3 regions of the Picosynechococcus sp. PCC 8807 genome follow, and region 2 is predicted to be linked to each of the others. Evidence: predicted binding sites of a transcription regulator. Region 2 holds the regulator's gene; each other region holds the start of a gene.
What was found. Region 2 encodes HrcA, which represses chaperone genes, less so after heat shock. Its sites were predicted from a motif close to TTAGCACTCNNANNNTNNGAGTGCTAA; they were not measured.
Positions count from the first base shown of each region.

Region 1: a site for HrcA is predicted at 4,995-5,021, ahead of groES (co-chaperone GroES). Genes of this name have one in related genera too.
Region 3: a site for HrcA is predicted at 2,122-2,148, ahead of groL (chaperonin GroEL). Genes of this name have one in related genera too.

Region 1 is NZ_CP016483.1:2,585,764-2,593,719, reverse strand. Features, by position in the region: gene AWQ24_RS12555 (EAL domain-containing protein) at 1-373, shown strand, start outside; gene AWQ24_RS12550 (leucyl aminopeptidase) at 454-1,929, shown strand; gene AWQ24_RS12545 (DUF4870 domain-containing protein) at 2,003-2,467, opposite strand; gene AWQ24_RS16585 (DUF433 domain-containing protein) at 2,539-2,691, opposite strand; gene groL (chaperonin GroEL) at 2,925-4,550, opposite strand; gene groES (co-chaperone GroES) at 4,634-4,945, opposite strand; gene glyS (glycine--tRNA ligase subunit beta) at 5,176-7,317, opposite strand; gene nth (endonuclease III) at 7,387-7,956, shown strand, end outside.
Region 2 is NZ_CP016483.1:2,105,525-2,113,480, forward strand. Features, by position in the region: gene AWQ24_RS10255 (NAD(P)H-quinone oxidoreductase subunit 4) at 1-1,259, opposite strand, end outside; gene AWQ24_RS10260 (rhodanese-like domain-containing protein) at 1,579-1,935, shown strand; gene hrcA (heat-inducible transcriptional repressor HrcA) at 2,050-3,096, shown strand; gene AWQ24_RS10270 (manganese efflux pump) at 3,202-3,762, shown strand; gene AWQ24_RS10275 (manganese efflux pump) at 3,987-4,571, shown strand; gene AWQ24_RS10280 (DUF3110 domain-containing protein) at 4,587-4,979, opposite strand; gene AWQ24_RS10285 (hypothetical protein) at 5,320-5,814, shown strand; gene AWQ24_RS10290 (phycobilisome rod-core linker polypeptide) at 5,932-7,956, opposite strand, start outside.
Region 3 is NZ_CP016483.1:162,787-170,742, forward strand. Features, by position in the region: gene AWQ24_RS00825 (hypothetical protein) at 1-290, shown strand, start outside; gene AWQ24_RS16175 (hypothetical protein) at 386-1,417, shown strand; gene AWQ24_RS16180 (hypothetical protein) at 1,481-1,957, shown strand; gene groL (chaperonin GroEL) at 2,187-3,854, shown strand; gene AWQ24_RS00845 (PAS domain-containing protein) at 3,940-7,170, opposite strand; gene AWQ24_RS00850 (glycosyltransferase family 4 protein) at 7,518-7,956, opposite strand, start outside.

The DNA of each region.
Region 1 (7,956 bases), 480 kb from region 2:
GTTAAACCAAATTCGCCTCAAGGGAGTTTTTATTAGCGTTGATGATTTTGGCACGGGGTATTCTTGTTTAAGCTATTTACACCAGCTCCCCATTGATGCACTAAAAATTGACCGGAGCTTTGTAAATATTTCTGAGTTGAATGACCGCAACCGGGTAATTGCAGAATCAATTCTCGCCCTTTCTAAATCCATTGGGATTAAAACTGTGGCAGAAGGTATTGAAACGAAACAGCAATACCAGTGGTTAAAGAGCCAGGATTGCCAGTTTGGTCAGGGTTATTTATTTTCTCGGCCTGTTTCTTTGGATCAAGCAACAGATTTGCTACAGGGTCACTCCTTCGAGGTGCTAGAGAAGTTGCGCTCTTCCTCGTAATGTTGCTCTAGGCAATTTCTTGGACAGGGTTTGCCGGAAATGTCAGACTAAAGGACAGTAACAAGTTTTGAGGTTTAGTTATGGAAATTCGCGGTAGTTCGCAAACGGCAGCGGCTTGGGCTGGTGAGGCGATCGCCTTGGGTTTTTTTGAAAGTGAAACGGTGCTCACGGTACCCGAAAGTTTGACGGCCCTGGACGAACGCTTATCGGGGGTGATCTCGGAAGTAATCGTTGAAACGGAATTTAAAGGCAAATCCGGCGAGCTATCGGTGACCCGTCTTGGGAGTGGTGCGCCGATCAAAAAGTTGATCCTGGTGGGTCTGGGCAATGCCGAGAAATGGAATAGTGCCGCCTTACGGAGTTCCGCAGCGGCGATCGCCCGGGCCGTGAAAGGGGACAAAGCCATCACAACTTTGGGTTTGCAGTTGCCAGTGGCCGAAACTGAGGCGATCACAGCGCAAATGGTCACAGAAGGGATGTATCTGGGCTTCTATGAAGATAATCGCTTCAAATCGGAACAAAAAGACCCCCCAGCCCTCGAAGCTGTTGAAATCCTTGGCATTGGCGACCAACCAGCGGCGATCGCCTTGGGCACAAGCCTCTGTGAAGGGGTGATCTATGCACGGGAATTGGTTAACGCTCCGGCCAACATTATCAATCCTGTGACCTTGGCGGCCTCTGTGGAAAGCCTCGCCAGCACCTACGGCCTGGAACTGAATATCCTCGAAGAAGCAGACTGCGAAGCAGCAGGAATGGGATCTTTCCTAGGGGTGGCGGCGGCCTCGGATTTACCCCCGAAATTTATCCACCTCGTTTATAAACCCCCAGGCACACCCCGGAAGAAGGTGGCGATTGTCGGCAAAGGGTTAACCTTTGATTCTGGCGGTTATAACATTAAACCCTCCGGCCCCAGCATCGCGATGATGAAAATGGACATGGGGGGCGCAGCGGCAACCTTTGGGGCGGCAAAGGCGATCGCCGAACTCAAACCCGATGTGGAAGTGCATTTCATTAGTGCGGCTACTGAAAATATGATCAGTGGTCGGGGGATGCGTCCGGGGGATATTCTCACGGCCTCCAACGGTAAAACCATCGAAGTGAACAACACCGACGCCGAAGGTCGCCTCACCCTCGCCGATGCCCTCGTTTATGCCGAAAAGCTAGGGGTCGAGGCGATTGTGGACATTGCCACCTTGACCGGAGCCTGCGTCATTGCCCTAGGTGACGATATTTGTGGTCTGTGGAGTGACAATGATGATCTCGCCGAGGCGATCGCCACCGCATCAGAAAAAGCGGGCGAAAAATTCTGGCAGATGCCCCTCGAAGAAAAATACTTTGAAGGCTTAAAATCTCCCATCGCCGACATGAAAAACACCGGGCCACGGGAAGGCGGTTCGATTACGGCGGCGTTGTTCCTCAAGGAATTTGTCGAAAAAACCCCCTGGGCACACCTTGATATTGCCGGGCCAGCCTGGTCAGAAAAAGACGCCGACATTTACAGCAAAGGCGGTACAGGGTTCCCGGTGCGTACCCTTGTGCATTGGGTTCTGAGCTAATTTTTGCATCTAAAGTTTAATTAAAAACCCCCTTGGCCAATCATTCCAGGGGGGGCTGTTTTATGAAAGTTATTTATTTCAGTAGTCTGAGATTAAAGGGATAACGATACATTTGCCCTTCTTGAACCTTGGTCGCCGCCAAGATTACGACTGCAATCTGAAAAATGGCGATCGCCACAATCAGCGCCAAAAAGATAAAGAAACCAATCCCCGTCACAATTGCCACCAGGGCCGCAAAGGGATTATTGCTGCCACCAATGCCCAACAGGATCATCAAAACAACTCCGGCGATGATCAAAATACTAAGAATAATTCCCGCCGCCAAACCATAAATGGTCATCGAAATCTGGAAATTAACCGATTCCTTTCCGTGGGCATCGATCAGCTCGGACTCCTCTTTTTTGAGATACCAGACCACCGCCGGCGCAATCACATTGACAAAGGGAATCGCCCCAATGCCGACAAAGGCTAAGACAATCCAAGCCAAACTCGACAGATGGCAGGCGATCGCCCAATTTCTTTCCTGTTCTGCATCCATAAATTTATAGTCCCTCCATATCTACCCCAAATATATAGCAGGCTCCAGCTTAACTGACATCAAAAGCAACATTAAGCAATTTTTATGGATTCAGCAGTAAAAGCAAAGACTTCACGAATTGATTCTGATGTGAGGGATGGATAATTTTCTAATATTTCAGCTTCAGACCGTCCATTTGCAAAAAGACTTAAAAGGAATTCAACAGAAATTCTGGTTCCTTTAATTAATTACAGGCTTGCCGACTAAAACATTAGAATCTGAATAAATATAACTTTGTCAATTCATAGTAGCTAGAGTCCAACATTTTTCAATAAAAAACAATTGCTTTTTTTTACTTTTTTATCTATCAATTTAGTGCTCAAATCTAATTGTATCTATAAAAATCCCCCTGAAATGAATCAGAGGGATTAAGTTAACTTAAATTAGTTTTGCAGATTTTGGAGTTGAAACTTCAGCCTTAGTAGTCGAAGTCACCGGCACCGGGAGCCGCACCAGCCTTATCTTTTTCAGGCTTGTCAACAACGATGCACTCAGTGGTGAGAACCATGCCAGCGATAGAAGCCGCATTCTGGGTTGCAGAACGGGTTACCTTAGCAGGGTCAACGATACCAGCCGCGAGCATATCAACAAACTCGTTGGTTGCTGCGTTAAAACCAGTATTGAAGTCTTTTTCCTTCACACGCTCAGCGATTACCGCACCGTTTTGGCCAGCGTTTTCAGCAATGCGCTTCAGGGGGGCAGTCAAGGCACGGGCCACGATCAAAGCACCAGTGAGTTGCTCCGCAGTGAGGTTATCATTCGCCCAAGTTTCTAATTCGGGAGCGAGGTGCGCCAGGGTTGTACCACCACCGGGAACAATCCCTTCTTCAACGGCTGCTTTGGTCGCGTTGATCGCATCTTCGAGACGAAGCTTACGGTCTTTCATCTCAGTTTCGGTTGCTGCACCGACTTTGATCACAGCGACACCACCGGAGAGTTTCGCGAGACGTTCTTGGAGTTTTTCTTTGTCGTAGGAAGAGTCTGATTCTTCGATTTGACGGCGGATTTGCTCACAACGGGTCTTAACTGCCTGCTCGTTACCATCGGCCACAATGGTGGTGTTGTCCTTGGTGATGGTGATGCGGCGGGCTTTACCGAGCATATCAACGCTGGTGTTGTCGAGCTTGAGGCCTGCGTCTTCGGTGATCAGTTGGCCACCGGTGAGTACAGCGATATCTTCGAGCATTTGCTTACGGCGATCGCCAAAACCAGGCGCTTTAACCGCAGCAACGTTGAGGACACCCCGGAGACGGTTCACCACGAGGGTAGCAAGGGCTTCTTTCTCGATATCTTCAGCGATGATTACGAGGGGCTTACCTTGGCGAGCAACCTGTTCGAGGATCGGGACGAGGTCTTGTACCAGGGTGATTTTCTTGTCAGTGATGAGGATGAAGGGATCTTCGAGAACCGCTTCCATGCGCTCGGTGTCGGTGACGAAGTAGGGGGAAGTGTAACCCTTGTCGAAACGCATCCCTTCGGTGATTTCGAGTTCGGTTTCCATGGATTTCCCTTCTTCGAGGGAGATCACACCTTCTTTACCGACTTTGTCCATGGCTTTGGCGATCATGTCACCAACTTCCTTGTCGTTCCCCGCAGAGATGGCACCGACTTGGGCGATCGCCGTCGAATCTTCTACCGGACGAGCTTGATCTTTGATGCGGCCAACGAGAAATTCAGTCGCTTTATCAATACCGCGCTTGAGGGCGATGGGGTTCGCACCAGCCGCGACGTTGCGGAGACCTTCTTTGACCATGGCGTGGGCGAGAACCGTTGCTGTGGTAGTTCCGTCACCGGCCACATCATTGGTTTTAGAAGCCGCTTGGCGAATCAAAGAAACACCGGTGTTTTCGATGTGGTCTTCGAGCTCGATTTCCTTGGCAATGGTCACACCGTCATTCACGATCTGGGGTGCGCCAAATTTCTTTTCGAGCACAACGTTCCGACCTTTGGGGCCGAGGGTTACCGCAACAGCTTCAGCGAGGAGGTCGATCCCTTTTTCGAGGGCGCGGCGAGCATCTTCGTTGTAAATAATAGATTTAGCCATAATGATTGAATTTCTAGGTTGAGCGTTTTACGAGAAAAAATAGAAAAATCTGAAACGATTGCTTAGGTCAAACCTAAAAATAATTACGCAACGGTTGCGAGGATATCTTTCTCAGAAAGAAGCACGTAGTCATCACCACTGAGTTTGATATCAGTACCAGCGTACTTAGAGTAGAGAACTTTATCGCCAACTTTGACATCAACGGCGGAACGGCTACCGTCATCATTGCGCTTCCCTTCACCAACAGCCACAACTTCACCGATTTGGGGCTTTTCTTTGGCGCTATCGGGGAGGAGGATCCCACCAGCAGTTTTCTCTTCAGATTCGCTGACCTTTACGAAAACGCGATCGCCGAGGGGCTTGAGGGTAGAAACATTGATGCTAATTGCTGCCATGGATAATTTCTCCAGATCAATAAACGACTAAATTTAGCTAGATTGAAGTTTAGCACTCTCAATCTCTGAGTGCTAATTTAGCGGAGAAAATTAAATCCAGACAACTCCTGATAATGTACGGGTTCCCGAACTTTAGATCGCCCCAAAAATTGAACTGTATTGCTTCTCAGGGGAAACCCTGACAGAGACAGCTTTCTGTCCCTGCCATGACTCTAAAAATAAACAAGGATCTACTGTTTAACGATCGCCCCGAAATCTGCCAGAACCCGCGCGTGGTTCCGCAACAGCCCAAGGAGATTGAGGCGATTTTCCCGCACAGCAGGATCTTCTGCCATCACCAAAACACTATCCTCCCCATCAAAGAACCGCTCAACTGTGGGGGCCAGGGCAGCTAACCCATCGATCAGTTTTTGGTAATCCCGTTCGGTGCGGGCCACTTCGGTGGTGGGCACGAGTTCCACTAAGCCGGCATAGAGATCGCGCTCGGAATTTTGCGCAAATTTCTCCGGGTTAATTACCCCTGTCGGATCAAGACTATCCGTGCTGAGGTTCCCCTTGGCGGCCAACTTTGCAGAACGGTTCACGGTGGCGTAGATTTTTGCGAGTTGGCCATCGTCACGAATGCTCTGTAAAAAGGCAGCGCGATCGCCGACATCCAGTAAATCCGTTAAGGCCCGTTCAGTGTATTCTGCATCATCACCCAGCACCGCATTCACCAGGTCATAATCAATACCTTTTTCGTCCTGGAGCAGAGTCTGAATCCGCTGAATAAAGAAGCTTTGCAGGGCTTCGAGGGGAGACGTTTTATCGGGGTGAGCCGTAACAAAATCCTTCGCACCCTGGGCTAACAGTTCTCCAAGGTCAATTTCAAGACCCGCGTCCCAAGCGACAGTAATAATTGCATTGGCCGCCCGTCGCAGTGCAAAAGGATCCGAGGAACCAGAAGGGATCATCCCCAGGCCGAAAATGCTCACCAACGTATCGAGGCGATCGCCCATGCCCACCACTTGACCGGCAAGGGTTTGGGGCAAAATATCATCGGCATTGCGGGGTAGATAATGCTCAAAAATCCCCTCGGCCACGGCGGGTGCTTCCCCACTGACCAGGGCATATTTTTGACCCATGATGCCTTGGAGTTCTGGGAATTCATAGACCATCTGTGTCACCAAATCCGCCTTACAGAGCATAGCGGTGCTGGCAATAATTTCTTTGTCCGCCTCAGACAGGCCAAGCTGTTCCGCGATTTGCTGGGAAATTTCCATAATGCGGTCTACCTTGTCCCGCATCGTCCCTAATTCTTCCTGGAAGGTGACGGCTTCTAGTTGGGGCAAATAGGTTTCTAAATGTTCATCGCAATCGGCCCGGTAGAAAAATTGACCATCCGCTAACCGCGCCCGGATCACCCGACCATTCCCCGCAGCGATGATCTCTGATTTCTTGGGATCACCATTGGAAATCGTAATAAATTTCGGGAGGAGTTTTGTTTTATCTTGGCGATCGCGCACCGCAAAATACCGCTGATGGGTGACCATCACCGTCGTAATCACTTCCGTGGGTAGCTCTAAAAATTCCGCTTCAATGTCGCCGACTACCGCCGTGGGATATTCCACCAAATTCACCACCTCAGCGAGGAGATCAGCGGGCATTTTTGCCTCACCACCAATCTCTGCTGCCGCCGCTTTGACGCCAGCAACAATTTTTTCTTCCCGCACCTGGGGATCAACTTCCACGAAGGCTTGTTGCAAGGTCGCCACATAATCAGCCGCATTGCTCAGGGTCACCTCCCCTTGATGTAAAATCCGGTGCCCACGAGAAATACGACCCGCTTCTAACTTACCGGAGCCATTCACCAATTCCAGGGGTAAAACAGCATCATTCCAAAGGGAAACCAACCAGCGAATCGGCCGCGGAAAGCGCAGATCACCATCGGCCCACCGCATAAAGCGCCGCCCTTCGAGGGCCGTAAACCAACCTAAAACCAATTCCTGCAAAATTTCTGGCGTCGGGCGACCGAGGGTTTTCTTTTGGACAAAAACAAAGTCTCCTTTTTCCGTGGGGCGCACCTCCAGGGCGGAGAGTTCAACCCCCTGTTTGCGGGCAAAGCCTTCAGCGGCCTTGGTGGGTTGACCTTCTTTGAATGCGGCGGCAGCGGGGGGGCCTTTAATTTCTTCTTCCCGATCAGCCTGCTGGTCTGGCAACCCTTGGATTAACACAGCCAGGCGTCGGGGGGTTCCGTAGACTTCGATTCCGTCTGGGGTGAGAAAATACTCCGTGAGGCTATGGGAAACGCGGTCTTTTAATTGGGCGATCGCCGCCGCGACAAAATCAGCAGGGAGTTCTTCTGTACCAACTTCAATGAGGTAGGTTGCCATGGGAAACGAAATCAGGTCAATAATGAATCTTGATTAGTTTACCGTGAAGCCACAGGAAAAATAGTGCCCATGGCAATTCATTACCCGCGTAGTAAGAAAAAACGGGCGATCGCCGTTCTCGAAAAACTCCACGAACTCTATCCCGATGCCACCTGTAGTTTGGACTATGAAACCCCCGTGCAACTCATGGTGGCAACCATTCTTTCAGCCCAATGTACCGACGAGCGAGTAAATAAAGTTACACCGGCGCTCTTTGCCCGATTTCCTGATGCGGCGGCCTTTGCCGGGGCAAATGTGGCAGACATTGAACAGCTAGTGCGCTCAACGGGATTTTATCGAAATAAAGCGAAAAATATTCAGGGAGCTTGCCAGCGGATTATGGCGGTTTTCAATGGGAAAGTGCCGCAAACCATGGAAGAGCTTCTGACCTTGCCCGGTGTGGCCCGGAAAACGGCCAATGTTGTTCTGGCCCATGCTTTTGGGATTTGTGCGGGGGTGACGGTGGATACCCATGTCAAGCGTTTGAGTAATCGTTTGCGCCTCACAAAATCTGAGAATCCGGTACAAATTGAACGGGATTTGATGAAATTAATTCCCCAGCCGGAGTGGGAAAACTGGTCGATCCGTCTGATTTACCAT
Region 2 (7,956 bases):
ACAATGATCACCCGGAAAGTAGGGCTATAGGCATCACTGGTGGCAAAACCGACGAATACCATTAATTCAGCAACAAACCCACTCATCCCCGGCAGTGCCAAAGAAGCCATCGAGCAGGTCGTCCACATCGCAAAGATTTTCTTCATTTTTTTGCCGACCCCACCCATTTCATCGAGCATCAGGGTGTGGGTACGGTCATAGGTGGCACCAACCATAAAGAAGAGACTCGCCCCAATGAGCCCGTGGGAAATCATCTGTAACATTGAACCACTCGTCCCCAAATCGGTAAACGAAGCCATCCCAATTAGCACAAAGCCCATGTGGGAAATGGAGGAATAGGCGATTTTTCGTTTGAGATTACGTTGGGCAAAGGAAGTGAGGGCCGCATAAACGATATTGACGACTCCGAGGATCACAAGCACCGGGCCAAACAGGGCATGGGCATCGGGCAGCATCCCGGCATTCATCCGCAGTAGGGCATAGCCGCCCATTTTTAGGAGAATTCCGGCGAGGAGCATGTGGGCCGGGGCGGTGGCTTCACCATGGGCATCGGGGAGCCAGGTATGCAGAGGAAAAATCGGTAACTTCACCCCATAGGCGATAAGCAGGCCACCATAAAGCAGCAGTTGGAGGTTAATGCCAAAGTCTTTCTGGGCGATCGCCGTCATATCAAAGGTGACCGTATCCCCATAAAAGGCCATGGTCAGGGCGGCAATCAGAATAAATAATGAACCACCAGCGGTGTAGAGGATGAATTTCGTTGCGGCATAGAGCCGTTTTTTGCCACCCCAGATGGACAGAATCAGATAAACCGGAACCAGTTCTAATTCCCAGGTAAAGAAAAACAGCAGCATATCCTGCACGGCGAAGACAGCGATTTGACCGCCATACATCAGCAGCATCAGGAAATAAAATAGCTTTGGCTTAAAGCTTACGGGCCAGGCTGCCAAGATCGCCAAAGTTGTGATAAAACCCGTGAGAAGAATCAAGGGCATGGAAAGGCCATCGGCCCCCACTGACCAGCGCAGATCGATTGCTTCGACCCAGGTATAGCTCTCTACCAGTTGCAGATTCGGGTTGCCAAAATCGTAGCCCGTGTAAAAGGCTGTCACGATGATCACAAAGTCAATTAAGCCAATGGTCAAGGCATACCAGCGCACTGTTTTCCCATCTTTGTCGGGGATGAGGGGCAAAAATAATGCCGCAATAATGGGAAATAAAATAATCGTGGATAACCACGGAAAATTTGCAAAGTTCATACAAACTCAAAAAAATTAATGGCTGTTTCTTAAAAAATGCAATATTTATAAATCGTTAACGCAGAATAAAGGCGATCGCCAAGCAGAATGCTTTATCCTGTACCATCTTCAAAAAGTGGGACAGAAGATCTAACGCCTCTAACGTTACTTGTACCATTCCCAAATTTTCTTGACCGACTCTCCGGGGGAACTGCAATACTCCTTAACTTTGAACCCCCCTAAGGTGAAGATCCCCTAGCAATTCAGCCTTGGCATTCCCAAACGCAGCCAGAAAATGCTAGAAATGCTCACCTCTTAATTTTTTATCAGTAGCTTGACCATGACCAACCCTAGTTCTAACCCACAACTCCAGGCCGTCAGTCCCACAGTTTTTGCCCAGCGCGTCGCCACGACCGAATCTTTGCAACTCATTGATGTGCGTGAGCCCGATGAGCTAGAGATTGTCGCTCTCCCAGGCTTTACCAATTTACCCCTGAGTCAATTTGAACAATGGGCTGCCCGCATTGCCGTGGACTTTGACCCCCAGGCAGAAACCTATGTGCTCTGTCACCATGGTGTGCGTTCGGCACAAATGTGTTACTGGCTGCAACAACAAGGTTTTACCCAAGTGATCAATATTGAAGGTGGGATTCACCTTTACACCCTCTCTGTGGATCAAAGCCTACCGCGCTACTAGGGAAGAATGAGCTATACTAACCCAAACTTAGACCTTAAATCTTTCTTAAGTTAAGCCAAGTTTTTTTACTATTTTTTTATATTTCTTAGTTATTGAAAGCACTACTGTCGGCGTATGGTTGCTCAGAAAATTCTTAATCCCCGTCACCAAAATATTTTTCGAGCAACGGTCAACCATTACATTTCCACAGCGGAACCCGTAGGCTCCAAAACCCTTGTGGAGGAATATGACTTTCAGGTCAGTTCTGCCACCATTCGTAATGTGATGGGCAAGTTGGAAAAGGCAGGTTTCTTGTATCAACCACACATCTCGGCGGGACGGGTCCCCTCTGATTCCGGCTATCGTCTCTATGTGGACGAACTCGTCACCCCCAATTCCCAGACCCGCAAACGAGCGAGCCAAACGTTACAGGAACAGACTGCCGCAGAGTATTGGGGACTAGATGCGACCCTCCAGCGGGCAACGCAAATCCTGGCGACGTTAAGTGGTTATATTGCTCTAATCACGGTGCCCCATCAAAACCATACTCGCCTACGCTATCTGCAGTTACTCCCCCTAGGGGATCAGAAGGTGATGATGATTGTGGTGACGGATAGCTATCAACCCCAATCATTGTCCTTGATCCTGGACTGTGACCCCGATGAGCTAGAGATTCTATCGAATTTTTTAAATCACCATCTCCAGGGGCGATCGCTCCAAGAAATTGCCAGCCTTGATCCCCAGGCTTTAGATGAAGACTTTCACCATTGTCAGCTGTTATTGGAGACGATTTTGGGTAAGATTGCTCAGATTGTGCCCAATACGATTGCGACGCCGATTCTAGTACGGGGCATTTCGGAAGTGCTGCGGCAACCTGAGTTTTCCCAAATTGAGCAGTTACAAACCCTATTGCACTTGCTAGAGGCGAAACAAGAACAGCTACTCCCGGTGGTTTTTAATGGTTTACCAGGCGATCGCCCGACGCTCATTCACATCGGCACCGAAAATCCTCTAGAACCCATGAAAACCTGCGCCCTTATTTCCACATATTATTACCAAGAAAAAACGCCCGTTGGCAGTGTTGCGGTGCTTGGCCCGACGCGGATGTTCTATGAAAACGCGATCGCCTTAGTTGAAGCCACAGCAGATTATCTGTCTGAGAATTTAAAAGCCGCTTTTTAAGGTTTAAGAATCTTAGAAAATAAAAATCAAATAATTTAATTTTTTGTTTTTTTTGTTGATGGCGATCGCCACAATCTTTTTAGGGGAGTACCCATAGGGGATTTCATGGACTTTGACTTAGATATTTTTCTCTTCGCCCTAGTGCTGAGTATTGACTGTTTTTCTGTCGCCCTTGCACTAGGAGCACGCCATTTTTCCCGCAAGCGGGCCTTATTTTTTGCGCTCAGTTCAGGTTTCTCCGGTGGCGGCGCTATTTCCCTCGGTTTTCTCCTGGGTAATTTTGCCCAATACATCACCTTCTATGATCAAGGAATTGCTTTTATTCTCTTGATCCTTATCGGTGTTCACATGTGCTACAGCGCCTACCGAGAAATGCAGAATCTCCCAGATGATAAGAAGGATGAACCCAGAAAAATTCATGGCCTTTGGAAAATTCTTTTGGTCTCTAGCATTTCCAGTGTTGATTCTTTGGGGGTTGGTATTTCCCTTGGTTTAATGGGCAAACCCTTAATTCCCTATTCCCTGGGGATCGGGATTTCCGCCTTTTTTGCTACTTATGTGGGCTTATTTTGCGCACAATTAATTTCTAGTCAATTAAAGGAAAAGGTAGAGTTTTTTGGCGGTGGCATTCTGATTGCCATGGGCCTTAAAATGCTCTCAATATAATGATTATTTAGACCCGATTTTTATAAGTCTAGAGTCGTCATTTTCCAAGTAAAAAGCAGATTGTTATTTCGCTCAGTCTCACGAGGATTAGGATTTATTTGTAGGCAATTACTTTTTTTGGAAGAATTTTTTAAATAATTTTGTGGAACTCGGAAACAATGAAAAAACTATGATAAATCGACCCACGATTTTTCGTTTATAGTAATAAATGCATTCTTTTTGAGTTGGCGATCGCCACGGCATTTATGGGTTTTGAATTAGACATTATTATTTTCGCCCTTGTCCTCAGTATTGACTCTTTTTCCGCCGCCTTAGCCCTTGGTATTCGTCACTTTTCTGGAAAACGGGCTTTATTTTTTGCGCTCAGTTCGGGGCTTTCTGAAGGGGTGGCGATCGCCCTCGGCTTCATTTTGGGACGCTTTGCCCAGACTATAATTATGGCCTACGATCATTGGGTGGCCTTTGCCCTATTGGTTTTGGTGGGTGGACATATGTGCTACAACGCTTACCAAGAAATGCAAGCCAAGCCAGGCGATGACGATGGTGAATCCGTCAAAATCCATAGCCTGTGGAAAATTTTGTTTATTTCTAGTATCACCAGCATCGACTCTTTGGGGGTGGGCGTTTCCCTCGGCCTCATTGGTAAACCGCTTGTGCCCTACTCCCTCAGCATTGGCTTGGCTGCTTTTTGTGCCACCTATGGGGGCCTATTTTGTGCCAAACTCATTTCCGGACATTTAGGCGAAAAGGTCGAGTTTTTTGGCGGCGGAGTTTTGATCGCCTTGGGCATTAAGATGCTGTCAATCTAATCTATTCCGAATACACTACAAAAGCCCTTCTAATTGACGTCGAATGCGGTCTAATTCTGTATCCGACAAATCGTTTTCTGACGCTGTGGTTTGCTCTGCTGGCTGTTGCTTTCCCTCTGGATCCCAAGCTAAATCTGTCACATTTGCTTCGGGGGGCGTGGCTAATTCACCGGCGGCAACGTGTTGCCAATCATAATCTGCATCCCGACAAAACTCGATAATGTCTTCTTCATCCATGGCTTCGATGGAGACGGGCGGAAAATCCTGGGCCTCCAACATTAGCCCAAACCGGGTGGCGTCATCTTCATCTTCAAACATTAAAATCTTGTTGCGATCGCCAGTTTGGAGTGTGTGAATCCCTTCATTTTCTGTCCGGGCATTAAACAGCAAGACATACACGCGACTCATGGACTTTCTCCTTAGATGCTTACTAATCGGCTCCTTTTGGGGGAGGGTGATCAAATTGTTTATGATAAGGTGACGGGAAATTTCGCTCAAACCCTTTAAAATGGTACCGCTCGATTGGCAAATTGCGAATCTTCCCATGTTCAACCATGGTTTATTTTTGCTTGGTATCGATCTTAAAGGTGGCGATCGCCATCGCTGTTTCAGGGCCTTTTTGCTTAACAAGCCTTCACAAAACAGCAGTAGTGGAACTTTCCTGGAATCTTTTCTTTCATAGAGCCTAGACGCTCACTTGATCAAGGGAGCCTCTGACGGTATAACCCAACTGGGGAGGGGGACAGCCATGACAAAATTTTATGCACCGACCATTATTGGGGCAACAACGCTCCTGACCATTGCTGCTGGTCTTGGTGGTATTCAAGGGGCGATCGCCGGCCCGGAAACCTTTACGATCGCCGCTAACGGAGCCATTACCTCCAATGAAGTTTTTAACGGGACAATCACCGGCCAGGCTGGGGGGCCAACCAATAGTAACTTTTGTGGCTGGATTGCCAATCGCCCCAACCACACCTTTCGCATTAATGGCAATGGCCTGATGTCTCTCAATCTCAGCGTTGTCGATCCTAACGGTGGCGTTTCCAGACCCTTTACGCTTCTGATCAAAAATGCCGATGATCCCAGTGCAGATCCCTTCTGTGCGATCGCCGATCCTTTTAGCGGGATTCCTGCCGAAATTGGTGGTGTTTGGAATCCAGGCCGCTACCAAGTCTTTATCGGCAACTTTGAACAGGCTGGTAATGCAGGTCGCGCTCCCTACGTTTTACAAATTTCCCAGTAGCATCAACAACCGTCGGTTCCCCAAAATAATCCTCTGGAAAATCAATTAAAAAATTGCCCTCCTCTCTTAATTTTGAAAGGGGGGCAGTTTTTATGGTCTTAACCGAATTTTCGTGTTTTAGCGTTTTACCGCAGGCTCAAAGCTCGGTACCACAAGATCACGATTTTGCTTCGTGAGTTGGTTGTAGAGTCGTTCCGTATTGGGGAAGTTTGCCGCCGGTAAAGTCGGGAAGCGACGGAAGGGTACCGTATCCTCACCGAAGTTATCGAGGTACTCCATGCTGTTAACCATCGCGCCGATAAAGGCTTTCAGACCTTGGGAAGCAAGGATTTGGTTATACTTACGGATTTCCTGCTGATCTAAGGGAGCCCGACCAAGGAAGTGCTTCGTTCCCATTTCAATCACCTTCGTGTTGGGGTAGGGAGTATAGAATTCCTTCTGGTACAGCTCAGAACAACCCAGACCTTCGATGAATTCCTTCATGTTGATCTCGCGGTTGCCCAGCTTACTTTCGAGGGCAGTAAATTGCGCATCGACAACATAGGGTTCGATGTCCCGCTCAAAGATCTGACGGTAAGCCGCGGCGATCGCCGTTTTCAGTTCGACCTTGTTGAAGGTATCCGTGAGTTTAAAGGCCTTCGTTTGCTGACGTTGGACGTTAACCCCTTGCTTGAGGCGAGCATCCACATCCGTCACCGGTAGATTCTTCGTGCTAGAAGTGCCCAACTCAATAAAGCGAGCTGTCTTCTCAACCTGAACCTTAGCCCCCACATCTTCACGGAGCGCACCGGGGCGAGTCTGGCGCAGCGAATAACCACCGGGAGTCAGATAGCGTTCGTAGGGAACTGTATCTTCACCGAAAGCTTCTTCGTATTCTTTACTGTCAATGATCGCATCAACGAGGGCATAGAAACCTTTTTTCGCACAGGTATCAAAGTAGCTGTTGATTTCTTGACGACCATAGGTGGGACGACCCAACAGACGACGGTGGATGTACTCCACAGCCTTGGTTACGTATAGAGAAGACCAGTAAGTATTCCGGAAAACATCAGATTTTGCCAAAGCCCGGATGAATTCCCGCAGGGTGATTTCACCATTTTCAAGCTTGATCTCTGCCACTTTCTGGCGTTGGCCAGCATAGACCATCCGACCAAAGACCTGACGGTAAGCCGCTTCAATGACCTTTTGGGTCGCACTTTCCGAGAAACTAACGTTGGTAGTCTTACCTGATGGTAATTCGTTATTGAGACGGAATACTTTAGCTCCAAGGCTGCCGGGTTGTGTGGCGCGGGCACGGGGATTACCCAGTTGGTTGTTAATGCCAGGGCCACGGTGAATCAAGATCCGCCGAGTATCCTTATTAAAGGGAGCAGGGCTGGCGCTGGGACTCCGGGTTGCTTTCGGGAAGATTGCCCCAAATTGAATTTCTAAGGCATCGTTACCAGAGCCATACACGTGCTGATCCGGTAGGGGCTGATTGTAGCTGGCGAAGGTCGTGATAAATTGAGGGACTTTGCGGAAAGGTGCGCTGTATTTAAACAGATCCTGTTGCATGCCCCAGTTACGACATTCCTGGGCTTCTTGGCCTAAACCACGGAGGTAAGGGACGGTTTCTTCCCCGAAATAATCGGCATATTCTTGGGAATCGACCAAAGCATCGATCAGGGCCGCTAAACCACCGCTAGAGACAATGGCAAAGTATTCTTGGACTTCTTCGCGGGAAGAGGGGCCACGACCGAGAATGTGACGGAAAGCAAGTTCTAAAGCTCGGCTGTTGATAAAAGGTTCAAAAAATTGCTTCCGATAGAGGGGAGATTTCGCCAAGCGACGGACAAATTCCTTCATGGAAATGTCGCCATTTTTCACTTGGGATTCAAGGTAAGAAATGGATTGGCTGTAGGCCCGTGTAATGTCTCGTTCAAAGATTTGGCGATAGGCGGCTTTGACGACTGAGTTTTTCTCTAGGGCAGACAAGCCAGGCTTCATCACGAACTTCTGACGCTTTTCGGCGGCGTTGAAGTAGCTCTGGGGCAGTTGTAAACCCTGGGCATCAATGGAAGGCCGTTGGCGCAATTTATCGTTGGGCACTTGGGTCTGCATTTCAGTGATTAACACGTCGAAATACTGAACCACGGTTTCTTG
Region 3 (7,956 bases), 1.1 Mb from region 2:
CCCAAGGATCTACCAGAACACCTGTTGCCCAATCGACATACAGATGCACCACTTCAAGCGGCAGAATTACACAACTAGAGGCTTCCTTTTACGATGAAAATCCTGGGCCTCATACCGGAGAAGTTGTCATTAATGTCGATGGGAAAACGTATCAACTCCCAAGATTAGTGGGAAATGCGCCTAGTTACGGCAATGCAAACGGAAGCATAACTTTTGGGCTGCGTGGCCCCGAAGCTGGGTTAAGCATTGGCTCACCCATCGAGCAGAGTTATGATTGCATTGCTTTGTAGTATTGATGTTAAATAAGGAGAAAATTTTTTATATTTTTAGGTTGTTTTATTTAGAAAAATAGTTTTTTTAATTGATTGTCTATATGTCTAGAAGAATGAACAAAATTTTATCTTTAATAACTCTATCAATTTTATTTTTGGGCTTAAAGCCGGAAGCTGTTTTCGCAACTCTAAAGCTTCCCGTCACAGGTGAAAAACTTCTATTTCAAGTTGAGCCTCCACCCTCAAAGGGTTCTTGTAATTATCCGAGGGTTCTACCAAATTGTCATGAAAATGTTCAATGGAAAAATCTAGGCTCTCCAGCCCGAAATGTCTACCATTTCGGGGACTATATCTATCAGTGGGTTGGCATTAATACAATTTCGAGAAATGGTGATGCTATAAATTTCGATCATCATGATGGCGGTTTTGCTGGATATTCTCGTATTAGCGCAAATTGTAAAACTAGAGTTTATGCAATTATCTTAGCTTCACACTACGGCTCTAGTAGTTATGACCCGGTCGGTGATTTTTGGGGTCGGGCATTAGATTTTGCCTGTTCTATAAGTAATCCTAGACAATCCTATGGAACAGAATCAACAAGTCTTGCGCTTAATAAAGGTCTATATAAAGCATCTAAAAGCAAAGAAATCGAAAATGGTTCCACTTTATCTTGGAAAGGTTTACAGTATATTTCCCAAGCATCTACCAGGACCGTTGAATATCGCTGGCCTTGGCTAGAAAATATTGGCCTAACTTCCTTTGAGATTCCTTTCGGTTACAGAGCAGTAACTCAGGGGGCAGGAGTAAAGTACGTTGAAGGCAATCGGTATAATGATGTCAATATTTTGATTCTTAGTCCAGAAGAATATCAATTGTGGCAAAAAAATCCGACTCAATATCGTTCCTTGGGTATCAATATAAATGCTATTTTTGATGCAGAACTCATGTGGACAATTGGTCAAACTCCTGATGTGAATCGAATTAATCGAAATGGCCATCAGATTAGTATGTATCGCGTCGATGGCACCGGGCAATCTATTGGTGTGATTAGTTCTTCAAATAGAAATTCAGTACAAGTGACGGTTTATGATCGCGGAAATTCTGGGGTTGCTGAAATGATTTTAAACTCATTTGATTATCTGTAGTCTCAATCCAAGTTTTGATTACCATACTATTTTGCACATCTTTTTGCATATTCAACTTAAACCATGAACATGAATACAAAAAAAGCATTGTCTTTATTTATTTCATCATCTTTATTTTGGAACATTTCTTCTCAAGCCACCTGGGCAAATCCGCAATCTTCCGAAGGAGAAGAAATACTCGTTGCTCAAATAAATCGCCCTTCGCCAAATGGAATATGCAAGGATCACAATTTTGTCTGGATTGAGAATTGTTACGAGGGAGTGCAATGGGAAAAACTCCCGAATTCAAGACATTTCATGGGTGGATATGACGAGGGTTATAAGTGGGTTGGCACCAATACAATTTCTCGAAATGGTGATGCCATTAATTTTGATTTTCGCAGTTCAGCTGGTTATCGTCGCTTCAGTGCAAATTGTAAAACTAGGGTTGCTGCGCTCATTTTAGAAACGGATTATATTGCTGATCCCTATACATACAGACCCGTCGGTTCCTTTGGCATTGATCAGGCCTTGGACTATGTGTGTTCTATTAGTGATTAGTTATGGTGATTTTTTCGTGCGGGGGGTTTCGGTTCATTGGGGGGAAAGGTATGAGATCCCTCACTTGATTTTTTAAAGAAAATATGTAGCCACAAAAGACAAATTGCTTGAAAAGCCTTTTTTAAAAGCTTTTGGCCCGTTTGCATCGCCGAAACCAGAAAACATTAGCAGTCGCCCCCTAGGAGTGCTAAATTTGCTAGTGACGTAAAACTTTATAACGCAAACTCCTATGGCTAAGATTGTCTCTTTCAAGGATGACTCTAGACGCTCCCTCGAAGCAGGGATTAATGCCCTTGCCGATGCGGTAAAAATCACCCTCGGCCCCAAGGGTCGGAATGTACTCCTCGAAAAGCAGTATGGTGCGCCCCAAATTGTCAACGATGGGATCACCGTTGCGAAGGATATTGAACTCAGTGATCCGCTCCAAAATACGGGGGCACGGTTAATCCGGGAAGTGGCAGCGAAAACCAATGACAGTGCTGGGGATGGCACGACCACTGCCACCGTTATGGCCCAAGCGTTGATCCGCGAAGGTTTGAAAAATGTGACGGCTGGGGCGAACCCTGTGGCCCTGCGTCGGGGTATCGATGCGGCAGTGAAGTTCCTCGTGAAGGAAGTTGCCGCGATCGCCAAGCCCGTTGAAGGAGAGGCGATCGCCCAGGTAGCCGCTGTGTCTGCTGGCAATGACGAAGAAGTAGGCCGGATGATCTCCGAAGCCATGGCCAAAGTCACCAAAGATGGCGTGATCACCGTTGAAGAGTCCAAGTCCCTCGCCACCGAACTGGATGTAGTTGAAGGGATGCAACTGGATCGCGGTTATATCTCCCCCTATTTCGTCACCGATCAGGAACGGCAAATCGTTGAATTTGAAAATCCCTACATCCTGATCACCGACAAGAAAATTTCGGCGATCGCCGACCTCGTGCCCGCCCTTGAACAGGTAGCCCGTTCCGGTCGTCCTCTGTTGATCATCGCTGAAGATCTCGAAGGGGAAGCCCTGGCGACCCTCGTTGTGAACAAAGCCCGTGGTGTCCTCAATGCCGCCGCAATCAAGGCTCCCAGTTTTGGCGATCGCCGTAAGCAAATGCTCCAAGACATCGCTGTCCTCACCGGCGGTCGGGTCATTTCCGAAGAAGTGGGCCTCAGCCTCGAAGCCATTGACCTTGATATGCTCGGTAATGCCGAAAAGATCACCATCAGCAAGGAAGAAACCACCATCGTTTCCGGTGGCGGCAGCAAAGCTGACATTGACGCCCGCGTTAGCCAAATCCGTAAGCAACTGGCTGAAACCGACTCCGAGTATGACATGGAGAAACTCCAAGAGCGAATCGCCAAGCTTGCTGGTGGTGTCGCTGTGATCAAAGTTGGTGCAGCCACTGAAACTGAACTCAAAGACCGCAAACTCCGCATCGAAGATGCCCTAAATGCCACCAAAGCCGCTGTCGATGAAGGCATTGTTCCCGGTGGTGGCACGACCCTAATTCACCTCGCTGAAAAGGTCGCTGAAGTAAAGGCAAGCCTCAGTAGCGACGAAGAGAAACTCGGTGTCGATATCGTTTCCCGCGCCCTAGAAGCGCCCCTCCGCCAATTGGCTGATAACGCGGGTGCCGAAGGTTCTGTGGTTGTAGAACGGGTTCGTACCAGTGACTTCAACGTTGGCTACAACGCGGCCACTGGCGAATATGTCGATATGATTGCCGCTGGCATCATTGACCCGGCGAAGGTTGTCCGTTCTGTTCTGCAAAATGCAGCCTCCATCGCTGGAATGGTGATCACAACCGAAGCCCTCGTCGTTGAGAAGCCCGAACCCGAAGCACCCGCCCCTGACATGGGTGGTGGTATGCCCGGTATGGGTGGCATGGGCGGCATGGGAATGCCTGGCATGGGAATGATGTAATTTTTCCTGAACCCTTTTAAAAATTCATTATCTGCATTGGGCACCCTCCGGGGTGCTTTTTTTGTTTTCTGGGCGAAAAATCAAATTAGCCCGTCGGAGACTGTTCCTGTAACCAGTGATTGAGGGTTTCTCGGAGGGTTTGGGGATTGAGGGGTTTACTGAGGTAGTCGTTCATGCCCGCTGCCAAATACTGCTCTTGGTTGGCTTCTCCTAGGGTGGTGGTGAGTGCAATGATCGGTATCTGCCGGTGGCGATCGCCGCCGCCACCCCGGCGAATATGTTGGCTCGTTTGAAAGCCATTCATCTTGGGCATGAGGCAATCCATCAAAATTAAACGATAGGGCTGATTTTCAGGGGTTGCTTGGAGCATTTGTAGGGCTTCTGTGCCCCCTGGGGCAACATCGACGGAAAAACCAAACTGTTGGCAGAGGCCCCGAATAATAATTTGATTGACGGGGTTATCTTCCACGAGGAGGAGGCGGGCCGAGATTTTTTGGCCCTGTTTGCTTGCACTAGGTTGGGAGCCAGAATCTGGGGGTCTAGCGTTTGGCTGGGCGAAATTTTCACAGAAACGCCGACAAGCCTGCCACAGGGGACGGGATAAAATCGGCTTGACGAGGTGGTGGGTTGCCGTGAGTTGGGGGAAGCTTTGGGGATCGGTGGGACTGTAGGGAAACGTGGTGAGCAGCAGTAACTGGCAGGTTTTTTGGGGGTAAAGCTGTTGGAGATTTTGGGCGAGGGTCAGGGCATCGATCTCCCTCAGGGAATGATCCAAGATCAGGAGGGGCGTTGCGGTGGTGGGGGGCTGGGTTTGCCAAAGGGCGATCGCCTCTTGGCCATTGGCTGCGGCTTGGACAGTGGCGCCCCAGGCTTGGAGCTCATCGCGCAAAATTTCTCGTTGGGTTTGTTGCTCTTCGACGATGAGGATCTCTAATCCCTGCAAGCTATCGGCGGTCATCCGCGACAGTTGAGAACGCCCCGCCCCATACCCTAGGGTGAAGGTAAAACAGCTCCCCTCCCCTGGGGTACTAACCACTTCAATGGTGCCCCCCATCACTTGACAAAGACGCTGGGTAATCGCCAAACCGAGACCCGTGCCACCATAACGCCGGGTGGTTCCTGCTTCTAACTGGGTAAAAGGCTCGAAAAGATCGTTCAATTTCTCAGCGGCGATGCCAATGCCAGTATCCGTCACTGAGCAGGTAAAATCGAGGCGATCGCCAACCCGCTCCGTTTGACAGCGAATCATCACCTCCCCTTGGTTGGTAAATTTAATGGCATTGCTTACCAGATTCGTCAGGATTTGTCGTAAACGCCCAGGATCCCCTTGGATAGAACCGTGCCGCAAACCCCGTAAATCAAAAATGAGATTGAGACCTTTCTCCTGGGCCGCAAACGTCATCAACTTGGCAAAATTTTCAAAAAATTGATGGAGATCAAAATCCACCGTTTCTAGTTGCAGCTTACCGGCTTCCATCTTCGAGAAGTCCAAAATATCGTTCAGCAAGATCAGTAAAGATTCGGCGCTAGAAAGGGCGATGCGGGCGTGTTCTTGCTGTTCTGTGGTGAGCTCTTCGCTATAGAGCAATAAATTGAGCATTCCGATAATGCCATTCATGGGCGTCCGAATTTCGTGGCTCATGGTGGCTAAAAACATACTTTTGGCATGGGCGGCCGCTTCTGCTGCTTCTTTGGCATCAATCAACGCCTGCTCCGCCTGTTTGCGATCGCCAATGTCACTATGGGTACCAATAATCCGCAGGGGTTCCCCTGACGGCGTCCATTCGATCACCTTGCCCCGGTCTAAAATCCACTTGTAGGAACCATCTCTGCACCGCACCCGATGTTCACTGCGATAGGTTTCTGTCTGGCCATCAAGGTGAGCCTGGATGGCTTGATAAGTCATTGCCAAATCATCTGGGTGGACACGACTTTCCCATTCCATCAGGGTGTCACCAATTTCCGCCTCGCCGTAGCCCAACATCGCTTTCCACTGCCGCGAGAAAAAGACATGATTTGTTTGGGCATTCCAATCCCAGACCCCATCCCCAGAACCCTCTAGGGCAAATTGCCAACGGAGTTCACTTTCCCGGAGAGCCTGTTCTGCCAAGACCCGCTCCGTAATATCGAGGGCAGTTCCAAAAAAACGGATGGTTTTGCCAGAGGCATCTTTTTGACTACTCCCCCTCGCCTCATGGTAGAAAATTTGGCCATTGGTCAGTTGGGCACGGTATTGCACCATATAGCTTTCGCCCGTGCGCATCGCTGTTTCAACGCAGCGTTTGAGGCGTTCCTGGTCATCGGGGTGGATTAAGGCCCAATGTTCATCGTAGGTGGGTGGCCCCTGGGCCATATTTAAACCAAACATCCGCAACAATTCCGGTGACCAGGAGAGATGACCAGTGGCTAGATCGACTTCCCAGCTGCCAATGTGGGCGAGGCGTTGGGCTTCCTGGAGGGAGGCTTCACTGCGTTTGAGGCGTTCTTCAAAGCGTTTGTAGGGAGTCAAATCAATGTGGGAGCCAATGATACGCAGCGGCTGACCTTGTGCATCCCATTCGATGACCTTACCAGAACAAAGCACCCAGACAGTGGAGCCATCTCGGTGACGATAACGGACTTCGTTGCAGAAGGGCATTTCGCCGTGGCTAGCAATGTGCTGTTGCAGGTTGTGGTTAACTTTCTGGAGATCTTCGGGAAAAATCAGTTTTTGCCAGGATTCTGGGCGGTTAGGCAGTTCGTGATCTGCATAGCCAAACATCCGCTTAAAACTGGGGCTGAGATACTCGATATTGTTGATACAATCCCAGTCCCAATAGCCAGCAAAGGCATTTTCAAGAATTTCTTCAAAAAATTTCAGTTCATGGTGACTGTATTCCGGTGCTGCGGCTGGTTCTGGGTCGAGGTGTTGGCGTAATTCGGCGAGGCGATCGCCAGGCAAGATTCCCACTGGTTTCCCTTGCTCATCTACAAGGGCCAGCCAAGCAAGCTGCTGCTCGGCGAAGTATTGACATAATGATTCGATTTGGTCGAGGGCGGCCACGGGATAGGTCGGGGCGGGCCGTTGCATAATCTCTGCGGCGGTGGCCGTTTGGGGATTTTCCCCCTGGGCGATCGCCCGTAAAATATCCCCAGGAGAAACGGTGCCAAGGAGCTGTTCGTTAGCCATAACCAGCACACCAACAAGCTGAGGATCGGCACAAAGGCGATCGCTCAATGCGATGAGAGATAGATCAGGCGAAACAATAACCGGTTGATGCAGCAAACTGGCGATAATTTCAGGTGTTGAAAACCGAAGCGGACGTGCTGCTGACATGGCACACAGGCGAAACAATAGCGGCGATGGTGAGCCACAAAAACAAACTTTTGTATGTTAATTCTTTGGGGGCTACCTTTTATAATATCAAGCGATGTTTCTTATGGCTTCGTTTATGGAAAAGAAACAAATATTTTTTGATTTGAAATTAAAAAAAATAACTTCACAATGTAAAAAAGACGCCTCCAGTTTCTGTGGTAATTGATAGTAACTCTCAACTCAGTTACAGTCTAAAAATGTCAACAAGCAGATCCAGCTGATATTAAATTGCTATGAATTTTTTCCATCTTGAAATGCATTAATTATTTTTTAAGTTTCAGTTAGATTATCAGTGCTGAGATCGTGGACTATTGGACAATTAGATAACCGTCACGATACCAAGTTTCAAGCTGTGTGGGGGAAATGCCGCTGGCGATCGCCTCTTTTTGGGTAAACCCTTCAGGATATTCACTGAGCAAAGTTTGCAGTGTGGGAATGGTTTGGTGTTTGGCGAAAAAATCATGGTAAATGCCCCCTTCCCAGAGGTAACACCACGATGGCAAACGGTAGCAGGTCTTTTCAGTGATTGGGGTATAGCGATAGGCGAGGGGGTCACGACATTTTGCATTTAAAATCGCTTGGGCATAGCCTTCGAGTTGGCTTTGTACGCCGTAATTTTCATGGAGATAGGCAAGGGTTTCGGGGGAAGTTTTGCGTTTTTCTATAATAATTTGCGCGGCGATCGCCGCCGCTGTTTTCGCATCCCCAAAATGGACTTTATCAATTAAATGATCAGGCAACAATTCC